Regions from separate parts of the Agrobacterium tumefaciens genome, predicted to be linked through region 3. Evidence: riboswitches for the same ligand, from Rfam matches in the RefSeq annotation. Region 3 holds a riboswitch; each other region holds the start of a gene.

Region 1 (5,653 bases), 810 kb from region 3:
TAGAGACTAGAGCATCGGATGATGAGCGGCGGGACCATTCCCGCCAATCGACTGCGTCCGCGATATGGAGAAAGCCATGCTGTCCATCGGTGAATTGTCGAAACGCACCGGCGTCAAGGTGCCGACGATCCGTTATTACGAGCAGATGGGCCTCATCCGTGAGGCGGATCGTTCGGATGGCAACCAGCGCCGTTATGAAAAATCCGATCTCGAAAGGCTGGCCTTCATCCGCCATGCGCGCGATCTTGGGCTGAACATCGATGCCATCCGCGAGCTGATCGCGCTCAGCCAGCACCGGCAGATGCCCTGTGAGGGAGCGGATCGCATCGCCGCCGAACATCTGGCCGATGTGCGCGAAAAAATTGCCAAGCTCAGGAAACTGGAACACGAGCTGGAACGCATCGTCGCCCATTGCGACGGCCATTCCATCGAGGATTGCTACGTCATCCGTGCACTTTCCGACCACGGCATGTGCGGCGGCGAACACTAGGCCCAAGCCGGAACAGGGCTGACATTCCACTGTCATCTGCGCCCTGTATGCGCTCTCCTGCTTGAGGAAGGGATGCCGGATGGCCGAAATATTTTCCGAAACCACCCCGTTCGACACTGTTTTCCTCGACGTTTCCGAAGGCCACAGGCTGCATGTGACGATTGCCGGCAATCCGGCGGGACGGCCGGCGATCCTGCTGCATGGCGGCCCCGGTTCCGGGCTTTCGGCGACTGCCAGACGCTACTTCGATCCCGCCCTTTACCGCATCATCCAGTTCGACCAGCGCGGCTGCGGCAAAAGCACGCCGAATGCTAGCGAGAGCCTTGCGCACAACAGCACACATCACCTGATCGACGATATGGAGGCCATCCGCTTCGCGCTTTCGGTGGATGACTGGCTGGTTTATGGCAGCTCCTGGGGCGCCACGCTCGCGCTGGCCTATGCCCAGCGCCACCCAAATCGGGTGCGCGCGATGGTGCTGGCCGGCGTCACCACCACGCGGCAAAAGGAGATCGACTGGCTTTACAAGGGGCTGGCGATGTTTCTGCCGCAACAGTGGCAGCGTTTCATCGCGGCTATCCCGGATCACATGGCGAAGGAAGATCCCGTCGGCGCGTATCTCCAGCTTTTGAACGATCCTGACCCGGCCATCCGCCGCATGGCAGCACTTGAGTGGCATGTGTGGGAGGCGGGCTCGATCAGCGCGGAGGCAAGCTCGGCCTTTCCGGAAAAATGGCGCGACGCCGATTATATTCTGACCCGCGCCCGCCTCTGCGCCCATTACTTCCACCATGCGGCATGGCTGGAGGACGGCGTGCTTCTCCGCAATGCCGGCCTGCTTTCCGGCATTCCCTGCGTGCTCATCCAGGGCATGCGCGACCTGCAGGGACCGCCCGTCACCGCTTGCGAACTTGCCGCCGCATGGCCGGGAAGCGAGCTGATGGCCATAGGTGCAGCCGGGCATTCCACCGGGGATGCGGGGATGCGGGGATGGAAGATGCGATTGTTTCAGCAATCGCACGATTTGCAAATTGAAGCCGCTTGACAGATTACGGATTCGGGCGCATTGCAATGACATGATCAACGAACGCGCACCCATCTCCTGCTCGTACTTTTGGGCCTACCTTTAAGGGCGGCTCGACAGATCATATTGTCAACAAGCCGCCGTCAGGCGGCTTTGTTGTTTTCAAACGTCCTGACGGCACCGATAAGACCAAAGGACCGAAAAAATGACCGAAGATAGCTCCCTTACACTGGAAAGACCGCCCGTCGTCATCATTCGCGGCGCGCGCAAGACGGATTTGCCCGAGCTTAACGAGATGATCACGCTGCTTGCCTCCTACCATGGTGATGCGGCGGCAATCACGCCCGCCAAGCTTGAGCGCGACCTGTTCGGCCCCCTGCCCTGGGTGCATGGTCTCGTTGCCGAAGCCGATGGCGCGCTGATCGGCTACGCACTGCTTCTGCCGCTCTACAGGGCGCAGGAAGGCCGGCGCGGGCTTGAGCTGCACCATCTCTTCGTGCGCGACGGTCATCGCGGCCACGGCACCGGCCAGCATCTGGTTTCCCGCGCCCGTGATATCGCCAAGCGGCTGGGTTGCGACTATCTGTCCGTCAGCGCCACGACCGGCAATGTGGCGGCGCATCGTTTCTACGAAAACATGGATTTCGCGCCGCGTCCGGTTACCGGCATGCGCTACATGCAGTCCATCGCCTGATCAAAACCGACGGAGACGGCCATGACACGGATCGCCATTGCGCTGGCACAGGATTTTGCGGACTGGGAACCGGCGCTGCTTGCGGCGGCGGCACGCAGCTATCTCGGCGTCGAGATCGTTCATGCCAGCCCGGACGGGCAGCCGGTAACATCGATGGGCGGGCTGAATGTGACGCCCGAAACCTCCTATGCTGCGCTTGATCCTGACAGCATCGATGCGCTCGTCATTCCCGGCGGTCTCAGCTGGGAGAAGGGCACGGCCGCCGATCTTGGCGGGCTGGTGCATCGCTTTCGCGAAAAGGACCGGCTGGTTGCCGGTATCTGTGCGGCGGCAAGCGCGCTGGCGGGCACGGGTATCCTGAACGAGGTCGCCCATACCGGCAATTCGCTCGCCTCACACAAGGCCTATCCGGCCTATAATGGCGATGGTCTTTATCGCGACCAGCCGAAGGCGGTGAGCGATGGCGGCATCATCACGGCAGCCGGCAGCGCGCCGGTGAGTTTTGCGGTGGAAATTCTGAAAAACCTCGGCCTCTTTGGTCCGGAAGCCGAGGCGGAACTTCAGGTTTTTGCAGCGGAGCATCGGTAAGGCGCAGCCGTCTTGATGCCGTACAATCTCTCCACTTCCCCGTCATTCCGGCCTTGAGCCGGAATCCAGCCGACCCGCGTCTGCGCGACGAGAAGAGTCTTTTCAGCCCAGGGACCTGGGCTGGCTGGATACCGGCTCAAGGCCGGCATGACGGAAGTGGGAACATCAGGCCAGTCAGTGCCGATCAAGCACCCGGCAGACACGCGCCGCAAACTCCGGCCCCTCGCCGGCAATCGCACGGCGGATATCGCGGCTGTTCAAATGCAGGCTGCGGCCGGCGGGCAAGTTTGATCGTTTGATCTTGGCGATTGCCGCAGCGGCAAAGGCAGCTTCGTGGTCATAAAAATAGGCAAGCGCCGCATCACGATCAGGACTTGCGCCCAAAACTGCCTTGAAGGCAAGGCGGTGCACGGCGCAGAAAGCGCCGTGACCGGGAACGGCAAAACGCAGCGCATCGAGTTCGTCACTCCACTCCGCTGCGTCCTGCATGGATTTACGCCGACTGGAAGCGTTTCAGGAAAAACGCGCTCAATGTACCAAGCAGCGCCCAGAAAACGAAGCTGGTGATGGTGGCGGCAACGATGAACTGCCGTTCCAGCGGCAGCGGCGCCAGCGCATGTTCACCTTCCGGCGGCAGCGGCGCGCCCACCACATGCGGCGCGACGATCAACACCAGAGCCATAACGATGGCCCAGGGCTCGCGGCGGAACGCAATCAGTGCAATGCCGCCCGCGGTTGCGGCAACCGTCGAGAGCCACCAGATCTGCCGTGCCTCAAGTGCTGCGGCCGGGCTTCCCGGCAATTCCGGCGGCAGGCCGATCATCGGTGCGAGCATCACGGCGGCAAAACCGGCAACGCCCCACAGAAGGCCTTCGCGCCAGCCGGCATCGGTGCCGCGCAGCGAGATGAGACCGGTCAGAACAAGCGCGTAACCGATGGCCGTCAGCACATTGGCAGCAACAGTATAGGCGGTGCGCTCGAAACCATCGGCTGGAGCCCATGCCTCGTCATTATGCTCATGGGCGGGAACAGCAGCGCCGGGTGCTGCCGCATCATGGCTGTGGGCCGCTTCGCCGCCGGCGCTTTCAAAGGTTTCGGCCTGAAGGATGAGCGGCGTGGTGCCGAAAGCCTGCATGGCCGAGACGGCCAAACCGCCGACGACGCCGACCAGAACGGCGGTAAAAACGATATTGCGAAAAAATGACATGCCGTTTCCCCTCAATGGCAGGGGAAGGCATTGGCATGACGCGTGTCATGCGCGGCATTGTGAACAGCTTCCACATGCGAAAAGCCGACAAAACCGACGACGAACAGGCCCAGCACGATCGCCGTCAGCGATTGCGCGAAGCTGCCCGTTTTTGCTGAAACGGCTGCATTGGCCGTATTCTGCTGGATAGACATGGTGACCCCTCTCCCGGCGCGACCCCGCGCCATAAGAAGCGGCCGAATGGCCAAAGCCACAAGACCGCATATGATACACTTCACCACGGGGATACGAGACTGACACAGGGATATCGAACCGACGACCCTGACATTCCGCTCTTCCGGACACCCCGCCGGCATGGACATTTCCGCGATGGCAGGTCTCCTGGCTTACGGGTCAAAACCTGAAACACCTTCCCGGCATCGCCCTCGCCTTGAATAGGGGCGAGATGGCTTGCCAGTGGCATTTCGTTTCAGGCTCTCCGCTCACAGTTGCGGGGGCAGCCACGAATGAGGATCGGCTCCCTATCGTGTTCCCTTTTCACCTTCCGGAACGCCCGGAAGGAACCATCACGGTCATGTTATCCGCCGGGTAAGTGCGGGAGTCAATGGCGGCGAGATGTTCATACGGCCGGTAACGCACCTCATTCAATGTCATCCGTCGGGCGAAGTATCGCCTTACCGAGACGGGATCGCCTTAAGGTAGGCGGCAATGGCATTGCGGTCTTCGGCGGTCAGACGCGCCATGTTCTGCTGCACCTTGACCATGGAGCCGCCGACGCTGTCGAATTCCGGGGTGAAGCCGGTTTCCAGATAACCGGCAATATCGGCCGTCGTCCAGGCGCCGATGCTCTGAGAGCCGGGCGTGATATCGGGGATACGGCCCTCACCTTCCGGGTTGGGGCCGCCGGCCAGCCATTTGTCTTTCAGGAAACCGCCGAGAGCGTCGCGCGGGGTATGGCATTCGCCGCAATGGCCCGGCCCTTCCACCAGATATTGGCCGCGCAGCAATTCGGCATTGGCATTGGCAAGCTCGACGCGCGGCGGGGCGGAGGTGTCGAAATACAGGAACTTCCAGCCGCCGAGCGCCATGCGCAGGTTGAAGGGAAACGGCAGATCGTGATCCGGCGCGTCATTCTGGCTGGCCGGCAGGGTTTTCAGATAACCGAACAGGTCGTTGACATCCTTCTGCGTCATGCGCGCATAGGAAGCGTAAGGGAAGGACGGGTAAAGATGTTCGCCGTTCTTTCCCACCCCGCGCGTCATGGCATCGCCGAATTCCGCCAGCGTCCAGCTGCCGATGCCGTGCTGCGGATCAGAGGAAATATTGGGCACATGGAAGGTGCCGAAGGGGCTTTTCAGCGGCTGCCCGCCGGCGAGCGTCCGCAACGCGTCACCCGTGGCATCCGGTGCGGCATGACAGCTTGCACAGCCACCCGCCCAGAACAGCGTTTCGCCATTGGCCAGATCCGGCTCGCCAAGGCTGACCCAATGGCTGGGCGCCTGACGCTGCGGCGCGGTGACCCAGGCGAAAATGCCATAGCCGGCAATGGCCGCGATCACGGCCCCACCCACAAGCTTCGTCCAAATGGAAGACATACCCCTCTCCCCATTCCCACCCGAGTTGATCAGGTGTCTTTCAACGTGAAAAAAC
Region 2 (5,653 bases), on a different replicon from region 3:
ACCGAGATCAACACCGCATAGGTCCGGCGCACCGGAATTCCGAGCGAGGCGGCGGCCTGACCGCCGAAAGCGAAGGCATCCAGCGCCCGGGAATACCAGAGGCACACCGCAAGACCAGCGATACTGACCGGCAAAGCCATCCAGACATCGGGCCAGCGCACACCGGAAAGATTACCGAGAAGCCAGAACATGATGCCGCGCGCCTGTTCGGCATTGGCGGATTTGGTGACGATGAACGAGGTCATGGCATTGAACAGCTGCGAACCGGCCACGCCGGCCAGAATGATGGCGCTGTTGCCATGGCCGGCGCGCACCGCCAGAAGGCTGACCAGCGAGAACGCAACAAAAGCCCCGATCAGCGCCCCCACCGGCATGGTCAGAAAGCCTGCCCCGATACCCAGAAGCGCGACCGCCACCGCTCCGGTGGATGCGCCTGCGGAAATGCCGAGAATATAGGGGTCGGCCAGCGGGTTGCGCAAAAGCGATTGCAGCACCGCACCGGCAAGCGCCAGCGAAGCGCCGCAACAGGCGGCGACAACGGCGCGGCTCAGACGGTAACTCCAGACGATACCCTCATCCAGCGGCTCCAGCGGGTAACCGGCATGGAAGACACGATTGGCGATGGTTTTCGCCACCACGTCGAAGGGAATGGCGGTCTCACCGATGGCCGCTCCGGCCATCAGCGCGACGAGCAGCAGGGCGAGCGCGGCAAAAGCCAGCCCCGCCCTGCCGAGATTGACGGAAAAACCGTTCACTTGGCGAGACCGGCGGCCGAAATCGCCTCGGCCAGCGTTTCAATGCCTTCGATCGTGCGGATGGTCGGGTTCATCGCCTGCGCATCCATGTCGAAGACATGGCCTTGCTTGACGGCGGGCATGATGCTGGCCACGGGGTCGTCCGCGAGGAACTTGTGCTTGACGGCAACGTCATCGGCCGGGAAACGGCGGCGATCCATCTTGCCAGCGACGATGACGGACGGATTGGCCTTGGCGATGGTTTCCCAGCCAACGGTCGGCCATTCCTCATCGCTTTCGATGACATTCTTCAGCCCGAGCGCCGACATGATGTAACCGGGCGCGCCATGGCGGCCCGCCACATAAGGGTCGATATCCAGTTCGGCGCTGGAGAACCAGAAGACGGCGGAAATCTTGCCATTCGCCGAAGCGATCTTGGCGCGGGCTGCCTCCTCACGTTTCTTCAGATCGGCGACAACCTCTTCGCCGCGATCCTGCACGTTGAAGATTTTCGCGAGATCGCGGATTTCCTGATAGATCAGCTCCATGGTGAAGCCAGTCTTGCGCACGCCGTCACCGCCGCCGGAATTATCCTTGCCGACGCAATCGGCAGGCGAGGTATAAACGGGAATACCGAGTTCGGCGAATTGCGCCGGTGTTCCGACAACACCTTCGGGGCCGATCTGCCACTGGAACTGCGTCGTTACGAGATCGGGCCTCTTGCCGACAACGGCCTCAAAACTCGGATCATTGTCGGCCAGCCGCTCCACCTTGGCGTTGGCCTCCTCGTAACCCTTCAAAACCGGGCCGATCCACAGCGCCGTACCCATCACCCTGTCGGCAACGCCCAGCAGATAAAGGACCTCGGTCGTGCTCTGGCCAACGGATACCGTGCGGGCGGGCGCCTGTTTGAAGGTGATGTCCTGACCGCAGCTGTTGATCGTCAGGGGATAGACCGTTTCGGCAGCATGAGCGGAAGCGGCAGGCAAAACCGCAAGCACAGCGGCCAGAAGGCCGGCATAGGCCGGCAGGCGTCCAGGATTAAACATGTGTTCTCCAGTCGAAATTAAATCGCTTGTTCCAGAGCAGCAGGCGTTAGAACGCGCAGCAACAGCGGAACGTCTTGTACGGAGAACAACGACGGGACGCAAACCAAATGTTATGAAATAACATTACAATTTCCTCCTCCGGGCTTCCCCGCCCGTAACGATGGTTCATATTTTGACGGCAGGTCTCCTGGCTCACGGATTTGCGCCGTTCATCTGCCTTCCCGCATTCCGGAGAATGCAGTGGCATGACGCCTTTAAGGCGTCACGGGGATGAGCGGCAATCCGCTTACAGTTGCGGGGGCAGCCACGGCATTGGGCGATGAAAATCACCCGCACCATGTTCCCTATTAATCCCTTCGCCTTTCGGCTGCAGGAACCGTCGTCTTCTCACATAAGGGGCAAGAGGCGAGGCGTCAATCGCCAAAGAATGTCTCCCAAGGGTGTGAAAACTGTCCTGCGACAAACGCATGCACACGACAGGAACCCAAAATGCGTGACATGAATTCGATGGGAAGCGGCGTGCTTCAGCAAAGGGATGGGCCTGCCAGAGCAAAGATACCAGCAGAGCCGGTGCCTGCCGGCTGCGGTGCATTTTTTGACATCGTCGTCAGTGTTTCAATCACCACCAGCCCGGATTGCGCCAGAAAATCGGTGAAAAAACCGTCATCGCGCACGGCATCGAGCCGGACAAGCTGGTCGTCGAGATCGGCAAAATGCCGCCTGACCAGCGCGACTGCCTCGGCTTCCCCCTCTGCAACCACCGGGCCGATGATGTGGCCCCGCCCTGCCGCCCGCCGCAGCGCGAAGGCGGCCAGACGATCCGCCTCGAACAGGCCATAGCCGGTGTTTTCCCGCAGGAGACGCTGCAGCACGCCCCGGCGTGAAACGCCGAAAGCCTCCCGGTCCAGATCTTCCACGGCGGACAGATGATCTTCTGAAACCGGCTCGATCCTCTGTTTCTTGCCAAGCTGCGGCGTTTCAGTGGTGCAGCGGGCCTTGCCGCGCAGAAGATGCACCCTTTCCGTATCTCCGGTAAAACCGAGCCCCGCAAAAAGCCGCCGCGACCCCTCCGTGGCATTCAACCGCAAGGCAGCGGCAGGATATTTCGCCACAAGCTGCCTGACCAGCCAGGGTGCTACGCCCTGCCCCTGCAGGCGTGGGGAAACGATGACCATGCCAAGCGTCGCAAAAGCCCGATCATAGGGAAAAAGCATGGCGGTCGCGACAACCCGGTTGATCTCGTCCAGCGCCGCAAGGCCGACACCGCATTGGCGCAGGAAACACCATTCATTGGCATGATACCGCCATCCGACAGCCATGGAGAGGGCATGCAGGTGATCCGCCTCCACATCCGCGATATCCACGGTCCGCAACTCGAAACTATCGACTTTGAGCAGCTCCATAGCAAACGGCTCTCATTCCCTCCGGCGCGGAACCTTCGGTCCCGGCAGCCCAGCCCATGACATCCGAAGATAACCGGCCCTGCCGGCAGGAATTTTCTGAAAGCACTGGAAGGACACAACAATCTACCGAAATCATCGGCATTTCAGCAGATAAACGCCGCCGGCCACTCTAAGCTTCTGCGAGGAATAATCCGGCCAGCATAAACGACCGGCCAGTAGGGACGACCAGCGGGGACGACCATGAACGCAATCGAAATCCTTGAGCGTCTCGTCGCCTTCCCGTCCGTCGTCGGCACCGCCAATGGCGATATTGCCGGATGGATCGCCGACTACCTGGAAAGCCAGGGCGCGAAAGTCTCGCTGTTGCCGGGTCCGGAGGGCGACCGCGCCAATCTCTTCGCCACGTTCGGCCCGGCCGATCGCGCCGGTTATATCCTCTCCGGCCACATGGATGTGGTGCCGGCCGGAGAACCGGAATGGTCTTCCGATCCGTTTCGGTTGAGAACCGAAAACGACCGGCTTTACGGGCGCGGAACCACCGACATGAAAGGGTTTCTCGCCACTGTGCTCGCTGCAGCACCGGCATTTTCGCGCATGGCGCTTGAACGGCCGGTGCATATTGCCTTTTCCTATGACGAGGAGGCGGGCTGCCGTGGTGTCCCCCATCTCATCGCCAGCTTGCCGCAGCTTTGTGCCCCGCCGGCGGGTGCCATCATCGGCGAACCCAGCAATATGCGCGCCGTTCGCGCCCATAAGGGCAAGGCCGCAGCGCGCATCACCCTGCGCGGCCGGTCCGGCCATTCCTCACGCCCGGATCAGGGGATAAACGCCATTCACCTGATGACCGGCATCATGGCAAAGGCGGTCCAAACCGCCGATACGCTGACGCGGGGACCTTTCGAGGCGACCTTCGAGCCGCCCTATTCCTCGCTGCAGATCGGCACGGTCAAGGGCGGGCAGGCGATCAACATCATCCCCGATCATTGCACCATCGAACTGGAAGCGCGGGCAATTTCGGGCGTCTTACCACTCGCCCTGCTGGAGCCGGTACAAAGCGCCGTCGAAGCGCTTGCCGCAACGGGCGTCGATATCGAATGGACACCGATGAGCGCTTACCCCGCATTATCGCTTCCAGCCGAAGCGCCGCTTGCTTTGCTTCTGGAACAACTGACCGGCACCCCCAACCTCGCAGCCGTCAGCTACGGTACGGAGGCCGGACTTTTCCAGGCGGCGGGAATAGATGCCATCATTTGCGGCCCGGGCGATATCGGCCGCGCCCACAAGCCGGACGAATTCATAACCGAGGGCGAACTTTTCGCCTGCCAGTCGATGCTGGAAACACTCGGCCGCCGCTGCGCCGCTTAACCGAATGACGGATTTCAGATGACGTTTCTCTTCAATTCCGACGCAAAGCGCGGCGAAATCTTCCGGCAGGCTCTCGCCACCGAACTGCCGGGCCTGCCGTTTTCAATTGATGCCGCCACTGTCGATCCCGATGCGGTGCGTTACCTCATCACATGGACGGTGCCAGAGGATATCGCGCGTTACCGCAATCTCGAAATCCTGTTTTCGATCGGCGCAGGTGTCGACCAGTTTCACATCGATGCAATCCCGGAAACGGTGAAGGTCGTGCGCATGGTGGATGAAGGCATCATCCGTATGATGCAGGAATATGTCTGCCTCGGCGTGCTTGCCCTTCACCGCAACCTGCCGGCCTATCTGGAACAGCAGCGCCAAAACCTATGGAAAGCCCTGCCGGGCCAGCGGCAGGCGGAGGAATGCCGGGTCGGCGTTCTCGGCCTCGGCATGCTGGGCGTTGCGGCACTGGAACGGCTGAAACCTTTCGGTTTTCCGCTTGCCGGCTGGAGCCGTTCTCCGCGCAAGATCGATGGCGTCACCTGCCACCACGGCGATGATGGGCTGAAAGCCATTCTTTCCACCAGCAATATCCTCGTCTGCCTGTTGCCGCTGACGGACGAGACCACCGGGCTTCTAAATGCCGAGCGCCTTGGCCTGCTGCCGGATGGCGCGGCTTTCGTCCATGCCGGGCGCGGCAGACAGCTCCACCATGGCGCACTCCTCGATGCACTCGACAGCGGCAGGCTTTCCGGCGCGGTGATAGACGTCACCGATCCCGAGCCACTGCCTGGGGACCATCGTTTCTGGACCCATCCGAAAATCCTCCTGACGCCGCATATTGCCAGCGTCACCCAGCCCCATTCCGCCGCCCGCACCGTCGTCGACAATATCAAACGATACGAATCCGGCCTCGAGCCGCTCGGCCTTGTCGACCGCAGCCGCGGATATTGATCATCCGCCTATTTCAGAAAGGAAAATCCATGCCGCTTCTCAAGCCTATCGACACCAATCCCGATTTTGAGCCGAAGGCCTCCAAGGCCCTCCCGGAACGCCTGATCGCCGGCGACCCTTCATTCAAGACTTGGGCGCTGGACGAAGCCCGCGATGG
Region 3 (5,653 bases):
TCCACTTAAAGTGGACGAACACAACATACGAAATATGTATATAACGTGCGGTGTTAGCCGCACGCGCCCTTTCATGCATCTCCAGACGACGATGTCGCCCATCTCGAGCCCGAGTGGACGATCAGAGTTTCATTGACCTATGAAGCCCACAACCATCAGGAGTATAGACATGACATCCATTCAGATCACCGCAACCGGCGTCAAACTGCTCGATCCCTTCGTCCCGGTCATCGCAACTTTGCCGACAGGCGAAGCGAAGGAATCCTATTCCATCTCGGTCTCCGGCATGGGGCAGCTGACCGGCATTTCCTATACCGTGCCGGCGCATACCACGGGAAAAATCAAGGCCCAGCTGCAAATCTCGGCGCTTTCCAGCCAGGATGTGAAGGACCTCAACACGCTTGCGCTCGGAATGCTGGATGCTTCCTACCGCGAGGAGATCAACGAATACGAAAAGACCACGGCCAGCGCCAATCTTTCGGTCTGGACATGGTTCTTCGGCGGCGGCGGCGCTTCCGCCTCTTATGAAAAGACCAAACAGGAAATGCGCTCCAAGGGCCTGACGGATCAGCAGATCACCATGCTGATGGAGGCCTTCCTGGAACGCGCAACCAATATGTCGACGGTCGAGATCGAGTTCTATGTGAACAATCAGAACAACGACTACGCCGTCTCCGGTGACGTCTATCTCTACACGGTTTCCGGCACCATCAGCACTGAAAAAGGCACCTCCCAATACCGCATGCTGGCCGATCAGGCGGCGGCTGGCGGTCCTCCGCCAGCCGGCGGCGGCGCTCCCTCCAGCGGCAAGATCATTCCGCTGAACTGAGGGCTCGCGGGGCACGGGCGGCGCAGCCCTTCACCCCAACGGGCGCGCCGCCCCTTAAGAGCATTTCCAGGAAAAGTGGAACCCGGTTTTCCGTCCGGAAATGTGTCAAAACAAGGAGTTGGAGTGTTTTCGTGATTCGAAGAAAAGCGAAAAAACTCTAAAAAACCAGACATCCATCCTTCACCCCTTTTTCCATGAGGCAAGCGAATGACTTTCGAGGAACTCACCGCGCTCAAGGAGCGGCATTACCATCAGCTGACAGGCATACCCGGCGTCACGGCGATCGGCGTCGGGTTGCTTGAGGACGCCGCCGGCGAACTGACACAGGAGCTTGGCCTGATCCTTTACCACCGCGCGCCGGATCCATCGCTGAAGGCGGGTCTGATGACGACGCTGGGCGGCGCGCCGCTGCAGGTGCGGGAAGGATCCTTCGACCGCCCGAGCGAGGCGGTGCGAGAACTGCCCGCGCCCGGGACGGCATGGAAGGATCACCCCAGACGCCTCTCCGACAACCCGCGCGAAAAAGTCGTGGAACCGATGGTCGGCGGCATCAGCGGCAGCCCGGATTACTGGTCCTGGACGGATACCGTCGGCACCATCGGGCTGGTCGTGCGGGCCGCCAACGGAACGCCGCTGATCATGAGCAACGAGCATGTCATCTGCCGGGACAATGCCCAGGTCGGCGATGACGTGTCGCAGCCGGCGCGCACCTGGTTTGGCGATCTTGCCGCCAATATCGTCGCTTTCCAGAAAGGCAACATCGTCTATCAGGGAACGACCTATGGCGTCGATGCGGCCGTCGCCAGCCCGGCGAATGGCCGGCTCGCCACCATCGGCGCAATCTACAACCTCCCCTCGCCGGTGGGGGCGGCCGTTGCGGCGCTCAACATGAATGTTACGAAATCGGGCGTGACCAGCAATATCACCAATGGCGTCGTTTCCGGCTTTTACGACGTGCAGCAGCCGAATATGCGCAACCAGATCGGCATATCGCCGCGCCGCGCCGGCGAGGTCTTCAGCCAGCCGGGCGATAGCGGCAGCGCTGTCATCGACACCGCCGGCAACAATGTCGTCGGATTGTTCTGGGGCGCAAGCGGCGCGATCAGCCTCGCCAGCCCCATTCATCCCATCCTCAATCTTTTTAACTGCACCGTCGTTTGAAGAGACGGTCGCCACCACCCTTCCCGGCTTCGGCCGGGAGGAGTGGATGTCGCCGGTCAACCGCCCCAGCGGTTACGAAACACCAGCTCCTCCAGCGGCACGCGCTGCCGCCAGCCTTTCACCGCCAGTTCCGGCTCGTTGTAGAGCGTATCGACACGGCCGAGGCAGAGCCAGGCGACGATTTCAATATGGTCGGGAATACCGAGGATGGTGCGAATGTCGCTATCGTGGAAAATACTGACCCAGCCGACGCCGACGCCTTCGGCACGCGCCGCGAGCCAGAGGTTCTGGATGGCGCAGACGGTGGAATAGACATCCGTGCGCGGATTATGGGTGCGGCCCAGCACCACCTTGCCACCGCGTGTGGGATCGCAGGTGACGCAGATGCTGAGCGGCGCCTTGCGGATGCCTTCGAGCTTGAGACTGCGATAAAGCGCCTGCTGCTCGCCCGTAAACATCGCCGCTGCCTCTTCATTGGCGCGGCTGAAGGCCACAAAGGCCGCCTGACGGATGGCAGCATCAGTGACGAGCGTGAAATTCCACGGCTGCATGAAACCGACCGAGGGAGCCGAATGCGCCGCTTTTAACAGACGCTCGACAAGTTCGTCCGGCAGCGGATCGGGCAGGAACTGGTCACGCACATCGCGGCGCGTCTCGATGGCGCGGTAAATCGCCTCGCGTTCCGCACCGGAAAACGGGCGGGCGGGCGAAAGCGCGTGGTCGAATGGGCTGGCTTGCAATGGATCGCCAGCGGACGGATCGGTCGGCATCGTTTAACCCCAACAATGCGGGCGCGCCGCTGCCGAAACCATACCGGTTTCGCGCGCACAACGCGCCTCTTCAGCAACCTGCCGCCGTCCGCGCGGTTCGGTCTATCCTGCCAGGCCGGTCTTCTGACTCGACTTCATCCGCCCCTTTCGCCTTCCCGAATAACTTCAGTGGCTTATGAAAAGGGCATCCGCCTCACAGCGCTGGGCACGTTCCGGTTTTTCACCGAATTCCCGATTCTCCCGCCGCAAGGGCGGGCACCTGACGAGAAAACTTATGATCAAGAGGACTTGCGAATGCAAGTATCGTAAGGGCGGTGCGGCAATGTGACCTCAACGAAAACCAAATCGCATCATTCCACAGGGAAATAGCGCACATAAGCGAATTCATCCCCGTCAGGCGACCAGTTGGGCGAGTTCATCGTCCCCTGCCCGCCGAAAAGCTCAAACAGCGTTTCAACATTGCCGCCATCCATATCCATCAGCCGCACCCGCACATCAAGATCACGCGGATGGTCGAAGACATCGCCGCCATAGGAGACAAACACCACCTTGTCACCTTTGGGAGACGGATGTGGAAACCAGTCACCATAGGAACTGTCGGTAATGCGCTCGACGGCGGAACCGTCCACCCGCACCCGCCAGATCTGCATCAGCCCCGTGCGGCTGGAATTGAAATAGACCCACCCACCGTCAGGCGAATAATCCGGCCCGTCATTGCGGCCCTCGCCATGGGTAAGGCGTGTTTCGACGCCGCTCTCAATATCCATGGAATAGATGTCGAAGACCTGATCGCGAATGCCGCAATAGGCGAAACTCTTCCCGTCCGGCGCCCAGCCGTGCCAGTAGGAGGGAAGGTTCTTCGTCATCAGCTTCGGCGTGCCGCCCGTCGATGGCAAAAGATAGATGGCGCTCTTGCCGAATTCCACCTTGTCGGAAATGGCATAGAGCGAACCGTCAGGCGAAATGCCGTGGTCGTTGTTGCATTGCGTCGCAAAGCCGGTATCGACCTTCTCCGGTGAGGAGTCACCGAATGGGGACAGGCGATAGAGCAACCCCTCGCTGTTCAACAGCAGATATTTGCCATCCGGCGACCAGTTCGGCGCTTCGAACAATTCCGGCGTCTGCCACACCGCCCGCATCTGCCGGGTGCGGATGTTGAAGATTTCGATGGAACTGCGCATGCTGCCTCCCGGGCTGTCGATAGTCTGGATCGGACCCTTGGCTGGTGCAGACATTCCGTTTGCTTTCGCCGCCATGGTGATTATGATCCTATGACCGCAGGCACCGTCCTGCAAATTCAAATCGGAAAAAACGCCAGCGTTCCGGCACCGCCCGTAACCCTCCCCGTTTCTCCCAGATCCGAGGTTCCGCGATGAATACCATCGCCGATCACGGCATCCGCTTCGGGCGGATCGCCGCAATGCTTCCTGTCAGAAATATCGAAAAGGCCCATGATTTTTATGTCGGTGTGCTGGGCTTCACAAAAACCTTCGAAAACGGCAACCCCGTCGGTTTCATGATCCTCAAACAGGGCAATGCCGAACTGCACCTGACATTGCAGCCCACCCATAAGGCAGCGCCCTTCAACGTGGCGCATATGATGGTCAGCGATGTCGATGCGCTGCACGCGCTCTGCAAGAGCCACGGGTTGCGCATCATCAAGGGCCTGCAGGACAAGGATTATGGCCTGCGCGCCTTTGTCTTTGAAGACCCTGACGGCAACCGCATCGATGTGGGGCAGGTTATTTGAGATGAATCGGCGGCGCGGCGTGTCCGCGCCGTCTGTTTATCCTCATTGTGGACCGAGCGTGTGCCGCTCATTTCTTCTCCCCGCCGGGGAGAAGGTGGCGCGCAGCGCCGGATGAGGGGGCGACGGTAGAGATATGCGGAGAGCTGGCCCCCTCATCTGCCCCTTCGGGGCATCTTCTCCCCGGCGGGGAGAAGAAATGAGCAGCACCCTCCACCCACCAATCACCTGTCACGAAACCGGTTGGTAATCGGATAACGCCGGTCACGGCCGAAATTCTTCTTGGTGATCTTCACGCCCGGCGCAGATTGCCGGCGCTTGTATTCGGCAAGGTAGAGCAGATGCTCCACCCGGTGCACGGTGGCCACATCATGGCCGCGCGCCAGAATTTCCTCGACCGACATTTCCTTCTCGACAAGGCATTCCAGAATATCGTCCAGCACCGGATAGGGCGGCAGCGAATCCTGGTCGGTTTGGTTGGGGCGCAATTCGGCCGACGGGGCCTTCGCGATGATATTGGCGGGGATCACCTCGCCGGAGGGACCAAGTGCGCCCGGTGGCACATGGGCGTTGCGCCAGCTGGAAATGGCATAGACCTGCATCTTGTAGAGGTCCTTGATGGGGTTGAAACCGCCATTCATGTCGCCGTAGAGCGTGGCATAACCCACCGACATTTCCGACTTGTTGCCCGTCGTCACCACCATCGAGCCGAACTTGTTCGAGACGGCCATGAGAATGGTGCCGCGCGTGCGGCTCTGCAGGTTTTCCTCGGTAATGCCCTCTTCCGTGCCCTCGAAGAGATCTGACAACGCCGAGAGGAAACCCTCCACCGGCTCGACGATCGGCACGATATCGTAACGGCAGCCCAGCGCCCTGGCGCAATCGGCCGCATCCTTCAGCGATTCTTCCGAAGTATAGCGGTAAGGCAGCATGATGCAGCGCACCCGCTCCTCGCCCAGCGCATCCACGGCAAGGGCGGCACAGATCGCCGAATCGATGCCGCCGGAAAGGCCGAGAACCACGCTCTTGAAACCGTTCTTGTTGACGTAATCCCGAAAGCCCAGCATGCAGGCACGGTAATCCGCCTCCTCGCCTTCGGGAATTTTCGAGAATGGTCCGCTGTCGCAATGCCAGCCGTCTGCCGTG
Region 4 (5,653 bases), 1.4 Mb from region 3:
ACAAGAGTGTTCTGGAAACACTACAGCACTTTCTCCACTCCAGCCCGGCGGCCGTTCCGCTTATCGTTCTGGTGCTGTCGCTGATTGTTTTCGGCCTGCTCCTCGGCGGCAAGTTTTTCTCGGCCTTCACGCTGACCCTTATTTTGCAGCAGGTCGCCATCGTCGGTATTGTCGGCGCGGCGCAGTCGCTGGTCATCCTGACGGCGGGGATCGATCTGTCGGTTGGCGCGATCATGGTTCTGTCCTCCGTCATCATGGGACAGTTCACCTTCCGTTACGGCTTGCCGGCGGAACTCTCCATTCTCTGTGGCCTTGCCGTCGGCGCATTTTGCGGCTTCATCAACGGTATACTGGTCTCGCGCATGCGCCTGCCGCCCTTCATCGTCACGCTCGGCATGTGGCAGATCGTACTGGCGACCAACTTCCTCTATTCCGCAAACGAGACGATCCGAGCCCAGGATATCGCCCAGCAGGCGCCGATCCTGCAATTCTTCGGCGCCAATATCCGTGTCGGCAGCGCGGTCTTCACCTATGGCGTCATCGCCATGGTTCTGCTTGTCGCCCTGCTCTGGTATGTGCTCAACCGCACCGCCTGGGGCCGCCATCTTTATGCTGTGGGTGACGATCCGGATGCTGCCGAACTTGCCGGCGTCAACGTCAAGCGTATGTTGACCACCGTTTATACCCTGTCCGGCCTCATCTGCGCCTTCGCCGGCTGGGCCTTGATCGGCCGCATCGGCTCGGTTTCGCCGACCGCCGGTCAATTCGCCAATATCGAATCCATTACCGCAGTGGTCATTGGCGGCCTGTCGCTGTTCGGCGGGCGCGGCTCCATCATGGGTATGATCTTCGGTGCCCTGATCGTCGGCGTCTTTTCGCTCGGCCTGAGGCTCATCGGGACAGACCCGCAATGGACCTATCTGTTGATCGGCGTTCTCATCATCATGGCTGTCGCAATCGACCAGTGGATCAGAAAGGTAGCAGGCTGATGGCAAAAGAACCCATTCTCACAGCACGCAATCTCGTCAAACGCTACGGCCGGGTAACCGCCCTCGACCATGCCGATTTTGATCTCTATCCGGGCGAAATCCTCGCTGTCATCGGTGACAATGGCGCCGGCAAATCCTCTCTCATCAAGGCGATTTCCGGTGCGGTGACGCCCGATGAGGGAGAGATCAGGCTGGAAGGCCAGCCCGTGCAGTTCCGCTCGCCCATCGAGGCGCGCAAGGCCGGCATCGAGACGGTCTATCAGAACCTCGCGCTCTCACCGGCACTTTCCATAGCTGACAATATGTTCCTCGGCCGGGAAATCCGCAAAGCCGGCATTCAGGGCAGTCTTTTCCGCGCGCTGGACCGCCCGGCCATGGAAAAATTCGCCCGCGAGAAACTCTCGGAACTCGGCCTGATGACGATCCAGAACATCAATCAGGCGGTGGAAACCCTCTCCGGCGGCCAGCGGCAGGGTGTAGCGGTGGCGCGTGCGGCGGCCTTCGGCTCCAAGGTCGTCATACTCGACGAACCGACGGCGGCGCTTGGTGTCAAGGAAAGCCGGCGCGTTCTGGAGCTTATTCTGGACGTGCGCTCGCGCGGGTTGCCGATCGTTCTCATCTCGCACAACATGCCGCATGTTTTCGAGGTTGCGGATCGCATCCATATCCACCGGCTCGGCAAGCGCCTGTGCGTCATCAATCCGAAGGACTACTCCATGTCCGACGCCGTCGCCTTCATGACCGGCGCCAAGGAAGCGCCGAAGGAAACGCTTGCCGCATGACGCTGAAGCTTGAAACGATCGCCGAGGATGTTCTTCGGCGGGCAGAGGGCAAATCCCGTTTTATCATCGCTATTGCCGGTCCCCCTGGGGCCGGCAAATCCACGCTGGCGGATGCCCTTTGTGACGCTTTGCTCGCACGGGGCGAAACGGCCGCCGTCCTGCCGATGGATGGCTTCCATATGGACAATGGCATACTTGAAGAGCGAGGGCTGCTGTCGCGCAAGGGCGCGCCCGAAACCTTTGACGTGCGTGGTTTTCTCGATATCGTCTTTGCCGTTCGCAAGGGCGGGCAGGAGGTGCTTGTTCCGGTTTTCGACCGCTCCCGCGAAATCGCCATTGCTTCCGCCCGCGCCATCGCGCCTGAGACCCACTTCATCCTGGCTGAAGGCAATTATCTGCTGCTCAACGAGGCGCCTTGGACAGCGCTTTCCGATAACTTCGACCTCACCATTTTCGTTGGACCGTCCGTCGCGGTGCTTGAAGAGAGGCTGCGCAACAGATGGCAGGGCTATGGTCTTGATGCAGCTGCGGTCCACGCCAAGCTGTTTGAAAACGATCTTCCCAACGGCAAAAGGGTGATCGAGAACACCCGCCCCGCCGATATTCACATCGATATCTGGGAATAGATTAACGCTTTCCCGTCCTGTGGCGGCAAGGCGCACTTGTCGTTAAGCCTTTGTTGACCATGTGTTGAATCTTTTTGATCCACAGGGTGGGGCTTTCCTGTGTCTATTCATTGACGTGAAAATTTCCTCATATACTATATGTGGTGTTCGAGGTTCTTCCGATTCGCAAGGATTGGGAGCTAAGACGGGAATTCGGTGCGTAACGCCATTATGGCGAAGCAAGGCCGAAACTGCCCCCGCAACTGTAAGCGGCGAGCATCGTTCCGATTTGGGTCACTGGGGTCAAAAGCCCCGGGAAGGCCGGAACAGATGTTGTGACCCGCAAGTCAGGAGACCTGCCTTGAGCGCAAACGTCCACGGGCGGGGTGTCCGGAAGGAAGGTATGGCGCAAATGAATTGCGTTCGCCCTTTTCTGCCCCCTCCAGAACAAGCTTCGGGGTGAAGTCATGCCAGTGCATTTTTTTAAGTTCCTGCGCTCATCGGCGTAGAGAGTGATCTTACGCGGCCCGGAACATTTTCAGGGACACCGGTTTCCGTCCGGAAATGCGACAAACCCTCTAAGCCGTGCGCCTCACCTGAATGACAGATCCATCCACCCGATTGCGACCGCAATCGGCAATGTTGAGCCGTGTGTAATGCGGCTTCGAAAGGGAAATTATGACCGTCACCGTTTACAGCAAGCCCGCCTGCGTCCAATGCACCGCCACCTATCGCGCGCTGGACCGCATCGGTGTCCCCTATGAGATAGTCGATATTTCTGAAGATGCGGATGCGCTCGATCACGTTCGCGGCCTCGGTTACATGCAGGTTCCCGTGGTCGTCGCCGGCGAACGCCATTGGGCGGGTTTCCGGCCGGATATGATCGGCGCGATCAGCTGAGGCGGCAGCGTGATGGGGCTGATCGTTTATTATTCCAGCCGCTCTGAAAACACGCATCGTTTCCTTCTGAAGCTCGAGCGGCGCTTGTTTCGCCTGCCGCTCGGTGCTGAGGATGACGTGCCTCAGGTGTCGGAGCCCTATGTGCTCGTTACCCCCACCTATGGCGGCGGCGGTATGAAAGGGGCAGTGCCGAAGCCGGTCATCCGGTTTTTGAACGAGCCCTCCAACCGAAATCTCATTCGCGGTGTCATCGCGGCGGGCAACACGAATTTTGGCGCAGCTTTCGCATCCGCCGGAGATATCGTCTCGCGCAAATGCGCAGTGCCGTTTCTCTATCGCTTCGAGCTTCTCGGCACGGAGGAAGATGTCGCCAACGTCAAACATGGATTGGAACGATTTTGGACACGCTAACCTCGAGCGCGCTGCGCAAGGACGCCAAACAGCCGGCAGCCACAACTCAGAAACCGCTCGAAGCGGCTCTGGACTATCATGCGCTGAACGCGATGCTGAACCTTTACGACGAGAACGGGAAAATCCAGCTCGACAAGGATCGCCTGGCCGCCCGGCAATATTTCCTTCAGCACGTCAACCAGAACACCGTCTTTTTTCATAACCTCAGGGAAAAGCTCGATTATCTCGTGACGGAGGGCTATTACGAGCAGGAGGTGCTGGACCAGTACTCCTTCAATTTCGTTCGAGATCTCTATGACGAGGCCTATGCCCGGAAATTCCGTTTTCCGACCTTTCTCGGTGCCTTCAAATATTACACCTCTTATACGCTGAAGACCTTCGACGGAAAACGCTATCTGGAGCGTTACGAGGACCGCGTCTGCATGGTGGCGCTGGCTCTGGCGCGCGGCGATGAGCAGCTTGCCCGCGACCTGATGGACGAGATCATTTCCGGCCGCTTCCAGCCGGCAACCCCGACATTCCTCAACGCCGGCAAAAAGAGCCGTGGTGAACTGGTCTCATGTTTTCTGCTGCGTGTGGAAGACAATATGGAAAGCATTGGCCGCTCCATCAATTCGGCGCTGCAGCTTTCGAAGCGCGGCGGCGGCGTGGCGCTGTCCCTGACCAATATTCGCGAATTCGGAGCGCCGATCAAGCAGATCGAAAACCAGTCTTCCGGCGTCATTCCTGTCATGAAGCTATTGGAAGACAGCTTTTCCTACGCCAACCAGCTCGGTGCGCGTCAGGGTGCCGGCGCAGTCTATCTGCATGCCCACCACCCTGACATCATGCGCTTCCTCGATACCAAGCGCGAAAACGCCGACGAAAAAATCCGCATCAAGACCCTGTCGCTCGGGGTGGTTATCCCTGACATCACCTTCGAACTCGCCCGCAACAACGAGGATATGTACCTGTTCTCGCCCTATGACGTGGAGCGGGTATATGGCGTGCCGTTGACCGAGATTTCTGTCAGCGAAAAATATCACGAGATGGTCGCCGATAGCCGCATCCGCAAGAAGAAGATCAAGGCGCGCGAATTCTTCCAGGTGATCGCCGAGATCCAGTTCGAAAGCGGTTACCCATACATCATGTTTGAGGATACGGTGAACCGCGCCAATCCGGTCGCCGGCCGTATCAGCATGAGCAATCTCTGCTCGGAAATCCTGCAGGTCAGCGAGGCAAGCGAATTTAATGCAGATTTGTCCTACAGCCATATGGGCAAGGATATTTCCTGCAATCTCGGCTCGCTGAACATCGCCTCGGCGATGGATTCGGCCGATTTCGGCAAGACGATCGAGACCTCCATCCGGGCGCTGACGGCAGTGTCGGACATGAGCCACATTTCCTCCGTTCCTTCGGTGGAAAAGGGCAATGATGCGAGCCACGCCATCGGGCTTGGCCAGATGAACCTGCACGGTTATCTGGCGCGCGAACGCATCTTCTATGGTTCTGAAGAAGGCGTCGATTTCACCAATATCTATTTCTACACCGTGACCTATCACGCCATCCGCGCCAGCAACCGTCTTGCCGTGGAACGGGGCCAGAGCTTCAAGGGCTTTGAGAATTCCAAATATGCCTCGGGCGACTATTTCGACAAATATACCGACCGGGAATGGTTGCCCGCGACGGAAAAGGTCCGTGAGCTGTTCGAAAAAGCCGGCATTGCCATTCCAACGCAGGAAGACTGGCAGGCGTTGAAGCAGGACGTGATGGCATCGGGCCTCTATAACCAGAACCTTCAGGCCGTACCGCCAACCGGTTCGATCTCCTATATCAACCACTCCACCTCTTCCATTCATCCGATCGTCTCGAAGATCGAAATCCGTAAAGAGGGCAAGATCGGCCGCGTTTATTACCCGGCTTCCTATCTCTCGAACGACAATCTCGAATATTATCAGGATGCCTATGAAATCGGCCCGGAAAAGAT

Evidence for each region. A riboswitch is a leader RNA that binds a small molecule or an ion and turns the genes downstream of it on or off. The one in region 3 is predicted to bind cobalamin.
Region 1: another riboswitch for cobalamin. It lies ahead of CFBP6623_RS02935 (CbtB domain-containing protein); the one in region 3 lies ahead of bluB (5,6-dimethylbenzimidazole synthase).
Region 2: another riboswitch for cobalamin. It lies ahead of CFBP6623_RS17320 (ABC transporter substrate-binding protein); the one in region 3 lies ahead of bluB (5,6-dimethylbenzimidazole synthase).
Region 4: another riboswitch for cobalamin. It lies ahead of nrdH (glutaredoxin-like protein NrdH); the one in region 3 lies ahead of bluB (5,6-dimethylbenzimidazole synthase).

The regions. Positions count from the first base shown of each region.
Region 1 covers NZ_CP039903.1:591,605-597,257, reverse strand. The annotation lists gene CFBP6623_RS02965 (MerR family transcriptional regulator) at 77-490, shown strand; gene pip (prolyl aminopeptidase) at 570-1,535, shown strand; gene CFBP6623_RS02955 (GNAT family N-acetyltransferase) at 1,720-2,208, shown strand; gene CFBP6623_RS02950 (type 1 glutamine amidotransferase family protein) at 2,230-2,796, shown strand; gene CFBP6623_RS02945 (hypothetical protein) at 2,971-3,285, opposite strand; gene CFBP6623_RS02940 (CbtA family protein) at 3,290-4,003, opposite strand; gene CFBP6623_RS02935 (CbtB domain-containing protein) at 4,015-4,197, opposite strand; cobalamin riboswitch at 4,358-4,586, opposite strand; gene CFBP6623_RS02930 (cytochrome c) at 4,678-5,598, opposite strand.
Region 2 covers NZ_CP039904.1:467,670-473,322, forward strand. The annotation lists gene CFBP6623_RS17315 (FecCD family ABC transporter permease) at 1-755, opposite strand, end outside; gene CFBP6623_RS17320 (ABC transporter substrate-binding protein) at 752-1,783, opposite strand; cobalamin riboswitch at 1,944-2,179, opposite strand; gene CFBP6623_RS17325 (GNAT family N-acetyltransferase) at 2,308-3,186, opposite strand; gene argE (acetylornithine deacetylase) at 3,427-4,551, shown strand; gene CFBP6623_RS17335 (2-hydroxyacid dehydrogenase) at 4,570-5,496, shown strand; gene CFBP6623_RS17340 (cupin domain-containing protein) at 5,526-5,653, shown strand, end outside.
Region 3 covers NZ_CP039903.1:1,402,532-1,408,184, forward strand. The annotation lists gene CFBP6623_RS07015 (hypothetical protein) at 170-829, shown strand; gene CFBP6623_RS07020 (hypothetical protein) at 1,037-1,990, shown strand; gene bluB (5,6-dimethylbenzimidazole synthase) at 2,047-2,760, opposite strand; cobalamin riboswitch at 2,857-3,038, opposite strand; gene CFBP6623_RS07030 (TolB family protein) at 3,111-3,941, opposite strand; gene CFBP6623_RS07035 (glyoxalase superfamily protein) at 4,133-4,510, shown strand; gene CFBP6623_RS07040 (NAD+ synthase) at 4,732-5,653, opposite strand, start outside.
Region 4 covers NZ_CP039903.1:2,802,536-2,808,188, forward strand. The annotation lists gene CFBP6623_RS13950 (ABC transporter permease) at 1-989, shown strand, start outside; gene CFBP6623_RS13955 (ATP-binding cassette domain-containing protein) at 989-1,771, shown strand; gene CFBP6623_RS13960 (nucleoside triphosphate hydrolase) at 1,768-2,397, shown strand; cobalamin riboswitch at 2,531-2,754, shown strand; gene nrdH (glutaredoxin-like protein NrdH) at 3,055-3,276, shown strand; gene nrdI (class Ib ribonucleoside-diphosphate reductase assembly flavoprotein NrdI) at 3,289-3,687, shown strand; gene nrdE (class 1b ribonucleoside-diphosphate reductase subunit alpha) at 3,675-5,653, shown strand, end outside.